2 regions of the Nocardioides sp. WG-D5 genome follow, and region 2 is predicted to be linked to the other one. Evidence: riboswitches for the same ligand, from Rfam matches in the RefSeq annotation. Region 2 holds a riboswitch; the other holds the start of a gene.
What was found. Region 2 has a riboswitch for cobalamin ahead of ACWZJV_RS22785 (prenyltransferase/squalene oxidase repeat-containing protein). Riboswitches for the same ligand answer to the same signal wherever they lie in the genome.

Region 1 (4,203 bases), 2.6 Mb from region 2:
CGCGGCCGAAACAGGCGCCGTGTCCCCGGGCACCACGATCAGCGAGAAGTAGGGCACCGAGGACGGGTCCACATCGGCCACCGGCAGCCAGCGCTCCTCGGGCTGCGAGGCACGCTCGACGTACCAGGCACCCTCGAGCCGGCCGGCCGCGGCCAGCGCGGAGCGGACCGCCGGGAAGGTCCGGCCGAGCTTCATGATGATCGCGGCCTCGGTGTCGGCGAGACGCCGGGCGAGCTCGGGCTCGGGCAGGGTCCCGGGCAGCACGGTGAGGACGTCGGTCTGGCGCACCAGCGGCGTCGAGACGGCGGCGGTCGCGGCCGCGAAGGCCGGGACGCCCGGCACGACGGAGGTCTCGTAGACCTCCTTGAACCGGTCGTGGAGATACATCGAGGAGCCGTAGAAGAGCGGGTCGCCCTCGGCGAGCAGGACCACGTCACGGCCGGCGTCGAGGTGGGCGGAGAGCCGGACCGCGCAGGACTCGTAGAACTCGGCCATCGCCCCGACGTAGCCACCCGGGTGCGAGGTGGTGCCGGTGGTGACCGGGTAGCGCAGCTCCTCCTCGACCGCGTCGGCCGGGATCAGCGAGGAGGCGATCCGGCGGGCGTGGGACTGCTTGCGCACCCCGGCGTGGTAGGCGATCACCGGTGCCGCGCCGATCAGCCGGGCGGCCTTGAGGGTGATCAGCTCGGGATCGCCCGGGCCGATGCCGACGACGGTGAACCGTCCCAGAGCCTGCTGAGTGCTGCTCATTCCTGCTCCTGGGCGAGTGCGTTGAGTGCGGACGAGGTCATCGCAGAGCCGCCACGGCGACCACGGACGGTGACGTAGGGGATGTCGATCCCGTGGTCGTCGGCGAAGGAGGCGAGCGCCTCCTTGGACTCGGCGGCGCCGATGAAGCCGACCGGGCAGCCGACGATCGCGGCCGGCCGCGGACCGCCGTCGAGGATCGTCTCGAGCAGGTGGAAGAGCGCCGTCGGAGCGTTGCCGATGGCGACCACGGCGCCCTCGAGGTAGGGCTCCCACAGCGACAGCGCGGCCGCGGTGCGGGTCGTCCCCCAGGCCCGGGCCAGCGCCGGGACGCGGTCGTGGCCGAGCATGCAGAGCACCTCGTTGTCGCGCGGCAGCCGGCTGCGGGTGACCCCGGTGGCGACCATCGTCGCGTCGCACAGGATCGGCGCCCCGGCCTCGAGCGCACCACGCGCGGCCTTCACCAGACCGGGGTGGATGACCAGGTCGGAGGCGAGGTCGACCTGTCCGCTGCCGTGGATCATCCGCACCGCGAGCCGCTCGGCGTCGGCGGGCACCGCGGAGAGGTCGGCCTCGCGCCGGATGGTCGCGAAGGAGTCGACATAGATCGCCGGCCCCTGGTCGATGTAGTCGTAGCGCCGGGTCGGGCGCACCTGCGGCGCCGGCACGAGTACGCCGCGCCACGGCGTCACCACGACCGCCGGCGCCCGCTCCACCAGCGCCTCGACGGCAGCCCGGTCCAGGGCTCCGTCGGTGGCGGCGACATGCTCGCCCCCGGGCACCTCGCCGAACGCCAGCTCCGCGGCCGGCGCCGGCACCCGGTCGTCGGCCTCGACCGGCTCGACGAGCGGGCCGCCGAGCTCGGAGACGTGCCAGGCAGCCGACGGCCCCTCGCCGCGTACGTCCAGGAAGCGCGAGGCGAGCGCGACCAGCCGGGAGGCGGCCTCGGCGAGCGGCACGACCGGTCCCCACGAGTCGCCGACCCGCAGCTGACCCTCAGCGTCCGAGAGCGCCACCAGACCGAGGTCGCACTCCCGCGCGACCAGGTCGCCGCGACCGTCGTCGAGCACGAAGAGGAACCGCCCGGGCAGCGCCGCCAGCCGGGGCGAGGCGCACAGCAGCCGGTCCAGCGAGGCGGCCACGCCACGCAGGTCGGCCCGGCCGCCGGCGAGCCCGGTCTGCGGGGAGACCATCACGTTGCGTACGAGCTCGTGGGTCTGCGCCGGCACCAGACCGGTCGCCTTCAGCGCGGTGAGCACCTCGCTGGGCAGCGCACCGTCGACGGCGGGCAGGCCGCGTACCTGCAGGTTGGCACGGCCGGTGAGGTAGACACGGCCGTCGCCGTAGGTCTCGGCGACGGAGACCAAGGAGAGCAGCGAGGCCGACGAGACGGAGCCGCCGATCAGGCGCAGCCGCACCAGCAGGCCGTCGTCGGCCGGCCACGGACGGCCGACTCCTGGGCACCGGTCGGATCGGACTCGGGACATCGCCACACCTGCTCTGGTCAGGTGCCCTTCCGCGGGGCACGTGGTGACCTGGCGGCGGGCGCCGCCAGAGCCAGCAGGTCTTCGGACTCGGAATCGATCGGTGCGGGACGCCTTCCCGGAGCCAGGCTCCAGTGGCTGCCCCTCCCGGAGGAGGTGCGTGTACCGCCCGTCATCCTCACCGCTGCGCGTCAGTCCCGGACTCTCACCGGGTTCCCTGACCCCATCAGGCATGGAGTACGACTGGCAGGGCGAGACTACCCACTTGCGGACACGGCGCCGAATTGCTCGCCCTGCGGCGGTGGTCTGTGCCAGTGTTCGGCTACTCGGAACCTTCCACTCGACTTCGCACAGATGGAGTCCCCCGTGACCGGATCGGCTCGTCGGAAGCTGTTCGTTCTCGCGCCCGTCTCCGCGCTGGCGCTCGGTCTCGCCGCATGCGCCACGACGTCGGAGTCGAAGGTCGCGATCGGTCTCGTGGTCCCCACCTCCGGCGCCCACAAGTCGATCGGCACCGACATGTCCCGCGGCTTCCACCTCTACCTCGACCAGCACGGCGGCAAGCTCGGTGGCCGGCTGGTCGACGTCATCGAGGCCGACGAGGGCGAGCGGGTGAAGACCGGGGTCGCCGCGGTGACCAGGCTGATCGAGGACGAGGAGGTCCAGGCGGTCGTCGGGCTGGTGGGCTCGGAGACGGCGCTCGCGGCGAAGGACGTCGCGGAGGGCAGCGAGACACCGCTGATCGTCACCGGCGCCGGGGCCGACCAGTTCGCCGACGGCTCCGACTACCTGTGGCGTACGTCCGTGGCCAACGCAGACCTGGGCGGCGCGCTCGGGGAGGCGGTCGCGCAGGAGACCGAGCGGGGCGCGGCGTACGTCATCGCCTCCGACGACGCCGCCGGCCACGAGTCCTCCGACGGCTTCATGATCGCCTTGGAGGCCGAGGGCGGCGGCATCGCGGGACAGGGCTACACGCCGGCCGACGCGACCGAGGACTGGTCGAGCCTCTTCGCCAAGGTGAAGAAGTCGGGCGCGGACGCGATCTATGCCGCCTACGCCGGGAAGGAGGCCGAGGCGTTCGTGAAGCAGTACCGCGACTCCGGCCTGGCCCGGAGCACCCCGCTCTACGGTCCCGGCTTCCTCACCGAGGGCGACGTGCTGTCCACCCTGGGCGGCGACGCGACCGGGGTGCGGACGGTGCTGCACTACAGCGACGCGATGGACTCGCTGACGAACGCCGCCTTCGTGAAGGACTACCGCGAGAAGTACGACGCCACCCCGACGGCCTACTCGGTGCAGGCCTACGACGCCGCGGCCGCGCTCGACAAGGCGCTCGAGCTCTCCGACGACGTCAACCGCAACGAGATCGCGGACTCCCTGGGATCCGTCGGCACGATCGTCAGTCCCCGGGGGAACTGGACCTTCGACCCCAACCACAACCCCGACCAGCCCTACTTCCTGCGTGTGGTCAAGGGCACCGCCGACGGCCCCCGCAACGTCGTGCTGCAGAAGATCGCCCCAGCCGGAAGCTGAGGCGATCTGCTGCACCTCAGCGATCGGCCTCGATCAGCTCGTGCTCCAGGTCCTCCTCCTTGCGGCGGAGCACGATCGACCCGGCGAGCGCGAGCAGCAGCGCGACGTAGACGACGATCGCGAACGGCGACTGCACCAGCGTCAGCCAGTCCCCCTGGGCGATCTGCAGGGCCGAGCGCAGCTGCCGCTCGAAGATCGGCCCGAGGATCAGCCCGACCACCATCGGCGCCACCGGGTAGCCGTAGCGGCGCATGAAGAAGCCCAGGATGCCGAGCACGAGGAGCACGATGACGTCCTGCGGGCTGAAGTGCACCGCGAAGGCGCCCAGGGCCGCGAACAGCAGGATGCCGGCGTAGAGATAGTGCCGCGGGATCTGGAGGACCTTCACCCACAGCCCGACCAGCGGGAGGTTGAGCACCAGCAGCAGCACGTTGCCGAT
Region 2 (4,203 bases):
GATCTCGGGCAGGTAGATGAGCACGTGACCCGGCACGGCGCCCAGGAGCACCCGGAAGAGCACCCGGGTCGCCACGATGAACAGGGCGAGGCCGACGTAGAGCCGGAACGCCTTCGCCCACGGTTGCTCCCCGCGGCGGGCCGCGACCACGACCGAGACCACCCCCACCAGCAGCAGGAGCAGCAGCAGGTTGGTGGTGAAGGAGGCGTACGCAGCCAGGCCGATCGCCCACACCCACCACGCGACGGGGTGCAGATCCCGGGGCAGGCGCGCGACCGCGGCTGTGCGGATCAGCGTGCTCATCGCCGACGCCACCACACGACACCGGCGACGGAGAAGAGGGCGAGGATCCCGGCGGGAGCGACCCAGACAGGCAGCTGCCGGGGCTCGGAGGGTGAGTTCTCCGGAGATAACTCCGGCGACGGGCTTGAGGGCGCCCCCACAGCATCCCCAAGCTCCGTCGCCGGAGCGGTAACGACATCGTCGTCTATCCACGTGAACGCAACACCCTGCCCGGAGGTCACGCTGATTTCGGTAACATTTCTGGAGGCATAGCTCCAGGCCCCGGATTCGTCGGTGACCCACAGCGACCAGTAGGCGTCGGCGGGCGGCATCTGGGCGCAGCCGGCGTTCTTCGGCCGGCCGTCGACGCGGCAGACGACGCTGGGCATCGAGGTCACGTAGGTGAGCGGATGTCCTGCCTTCTCGAAGAGGTCGGCGCCGGTGTCGCCCTCCTCGGGCCGGACGCAGGTGACCTCGGGGTCGCCGCCCAGCGCGTTGGGCTCGACGACGACGGTGACGCCGTCACACGCCTCGTCAGACCGCGAGACGGCGGCCGACGCGGAGGCGGGGGTGACGACGAGTGCGGTGGCCCCGGCGAGGGTCGCCAGGGCCACGCGAGCGGACCGCAGGATCAGCACGAGCTCTTCGCGGTCGCGTCCTTGGGCAGGTAGACCAGCGACGGCAGCGCCTGGGCGGCCGCGAGGCGGTACATCCCCTCGGACTCCTTGGTCAGCCCCTTGGTGTTGCCCTCGGTCAGGGCGGCGTCGTCGTAGGCCACCGCGCCGACGTCGTCGCCGCAGGTCACGACGTGCTCGGCGACCCAGGACGCCGCCTTCTCGGCGGCGTCGGTCTCCCCGGCGCGCCCGAACGCCCACCCGGCCAGGCCGGTGGTGTTGGAGTTGGCGATGTTGCCGGTGGCGGCCTTGAAGGACCCGTCCTCGGCCTGGGTCTCCTTCAGCCACTCGACGCCTGCCTCGACCGCCTTCTCGGCCTCGGGAGAGGCCACCGAGGACAGCGCGATCAGCGCGAACGCAGTGGCGTCGGCGTCCGGCGCGGCCTTCGGGTCGGCGTCGCAGGTCTGGTCGGCGGCCGCGGGGTCGGCGGTGAACGTGACCCGGAACCAGCCCTCCTCGCACTGCTGCCCGGCCAGGAACTCCGCGGCGGCCGTGGCCTCCTTGCTCTCCGCGTTGCTCAGCGCCCACACGGCGTACGACTGGCCGATGGTGTTGGAGTAGTCGGCCGCCTTCTTGTTCTTGGGGTCGAGCTCGTCGGCGATGCGGCCGTTCTCGGCGACGGTGCCCTCGAGCTGCTTCAGCAGACCGGGGTCGGAGGCGTCGACGTTCTGCTGGAGGACGAGCGCCTTGGCCGTGGCCCCGGCCGAGGTGACCGTGCCGAACCCCGGCGAGGTGTAGGCCTTCTTGTTCTTCATCACGGCCGCGACGATCGTGGCGATCTCCTCGTCGTAGCCGCCGACCTCGGCCAGCGCGATCCCGATGTCGGCGCTGAGGCCGAAGTCGTCGGTGCCGTACTGCGCGTTGTGGGCCACACCCTTCGGGGCCTGGGCGACGAGCCAGTCGGCCACCGAGGTGGACACCTTCGCGTCGTAGGCGGGCTTCTCCCCCTCCTCGACGGCCTTCTCGCCGCAGCCGGCGAGCGAGGTGAGGGCGAGGGCGGCGGCGATGCCACCGAGGACGGTCTTCTTCATGGTTCCTTCCGCGCTGTTCGTCGGGAAGGCCCAGGGCCGACCCGCTGCTTTCCACGACAGCGTCAGGTCAGTACGCGTCCGTCGGCAGGTGCTCCGGCTCGCTCAGGACCCTCGATGTCCTGGGCCTACGGTTGCGGGTCAGCGCCGGGATTCGACCGGCTTCCCCCACCACGGCGTGTGTTGATTGAGGCTCTGCTTTGATGCGGGGCAATCCTATGCCGCGCACGCCCTGCTTGCGGGATCGCCGTCGAGCAGTCACTCTGTCCCCATGCGCCACCGGATTCTCGGCCTTGTCGCAACCTCGATCTCGGCCACCCTTCTCGCTCTCTGCCCGACCACGACGGCTCTCGCGGCACCGGATCGGACCTCGGTCACGTACGACGACCTCGTCGCCATGTTCGGCGACAAGGTCGGGAACAAGAAGACCGTCGAGACCGGGCTGCCGACGCTCAACCGCGCCATGGACGACGCTCGGATCACGACCCCCTACCGGCAGGCGGCCTACCTGGCCACGCTCGCCAACGAGAGCTCCTTCCACCACGACGCCAAGGGCCCCCGCGACAAGCGGAAGTACGCCGGCCGCGGCTACATCCAGCTGACCGGCGAGGCCAACTACACCGACGCCGGCGCCTACTTCGGGATCGACCTGCGCCGCCGCCCCGAGCTGGCTCGGTCGCTGGACCACAGCGCGCCGATCTCGCGGTGGTACTGGACCGTCGCCCGCGACATCAACCCGCTCGCCGACGACCTCGAGATGGGCAAGGTCAACGCGGCGATCGGCTATCCCCACAACAAGGAGGAGGACGCCGAGCGCTGCCGCGACTTCAAGGCCGCGCTGAAGCACCTCAACGGCTCGGTGCCCAAGGGGATCGACTGCACCCGCCCGAAGCCGAAGAAGGCAGACGACCAGGACCGCACCGCGGACGCCTCCTAGCAGTACGACGTCGTACAGACATACGTCACGCCGCCGCGTTGATCTCGTGGGTCGCTCGCTGACGCTCGCTCACTTCTTGATGCGCTTGTCGCTGACCGCGATCGCCGAGGTGCCCTCGTCCTTGAGCTCGAAGAGGTCGATCGCCTTGATGAGCTTGGTCCAGGTGGCGTAGCCGTAGTTGCGGGGATCCTCGGAGGACTGGTTGCGGATGCGCGAGACGACCGTGCCGACCAGGGCCCAGCCGTCGTCGTCGGCGGCCGCGGCGATGGAGTTGCGCAGCAGCTGGATCAACCGGGCGTTGCGCTTCAGCACCTGCCCCGTGGTCGCCGAGGAGGACGGCTTGCGGGCGGGGGTGGCGCCGGCCTCGGCGTCGGCGTCGGTCTCCTCCTCGGAGCCGCCGAGCTTCTCCACCACGGTGAACCGGGTGCAGGCGCTCTTGAACGGCGCCGGCGTCTTCTCCCGGCCGTAGCCGTAGACCGCGCGTCCCTTCTCCCGCAGATAGTGCACCAGCGGGGTGAAGTCGGAGTCGGAGGAGACCAGCGCGAACGCGTCCGGGATCGCCGCATGCAGCAGCTCGACGGCGTCGATGGCGAGCGCCATGTCGGAGGCGTTCTTGTGGGCGGTCAGGTCGAACTGCTGCATCGGCCGGATCGCGGCGTCGTGCAGCTCCTCGATCCACCCCTTCAGCTCGGGCTTGGTCCAGTTCCCGTAGGCCCGGCGGATCGTCACCTCGCCGTACTCGGCCAGGTCGTTGAGGATCGCGTCGATCTTGGCCGCGGGGGCGTTGTCGGCGTCGATGAGCAGGGCGATGCGGAAGGGCTCGGTCACCGGATCAGTGTGGCAGGAAGAGGAATGTGTTGGTCTCGACACGCCTTCGCCTAGCGGCTCCGGCGGCTCGACCAGCGCACGCTGGTCGAGCCGGGAGGCCGGCTGCGGCCGAGCGTGTCGAGACCAACACAGTCGCTACATCAGGCGAGCTTCTCCAGGATCAGCTCGCGGACGCGCTTGGCGTCGGCCTTGCCGCCGGTCGCCTTCATGACCGCACCGATGAGGGCACCGGCCGCGGCCTGGTTGCCGCCTCGGATCTTCTCGGCGACAGCGGGCTGGGCGTCGATCGCCTCGTCGACGGCTGCGCCGAGCGCACCGTCGTCGGAGACCACGGCGAGGCCGCGGGCGTCGACGATCTCGGCGACCGTGCCCTCACCGGCCAGCAGGCCCTCGAAGACCTGGCGGGCGAGCTTGTCGGTCAGCGAGCCGCCGTCGACCAGCTTCTGCACCTCGG

Region 1: linked by a shared signal. The riboswitch ahead of ACWZJV_RS06755 (nitrite reductase) and the one ahead of ACWZJV_RS22785 (prenyltransferase/squalene oxidase repeat-containing protein) in region 2 are both predicted to bind cobalamin.

Annotation. Positions count from the first base shown of each region.
Region 1 is NZ_CM132928.1:1,378,183-1,382,385, forward strand. It holds gene cobJ (precorrin-3B C(17)-methyltransferase) at 1-750, opposite strand, end outside; gene ACWZJV_RS06750 (precorrin-8X methylmutase) at 747-1,355, opposite strand; partial or broken gene ACWZJV_RS06755 (nitrite reductase) at 2,043-2,234, opposite strand; cobalamin riboswitch at 2,290-2,493, opposite strand; gene ACWZJV_RS06760 (ABC transporter substrate-binding protein) at 2,598-3,764, shown strand; gene ACWZJV_RS06765 (tripartite tricarboxylate transporter permease) at 3,781-4,203, opposite strand, start outside.
Region 2 is NZ_CM132928.1:4,702,098-4,706,300, reverse strand. It holds gene ACWZJV_RS22795 (CbiQ family ECF transporter T component) at 1-303, opposite strand, end outside; gene ACWZJV_RS22790 (hypothetical protein) at 300-920, opposite strand; gene ACWZJV_RS22785 (prenyltransferase/squalene oxidase repeat-containing protein) at 914-1,987, opposite strand; cobalamin riboswitch at 2,054-2,175, opposite strand; gene ACWZJV_RS22780 (glycoside hydrolase family 19 protein) at 2,256-2,921, shown strand; gene ACWZJV_RS22775 (NYN domain-containing protein) at 2,991-3,749, opposite strand; gene gatB (Asp-tRNA(Asn)/Glu-tRNA(Gln) amidotransferase subunit GatB) at 3,890-4,203, opposite strand, start outside.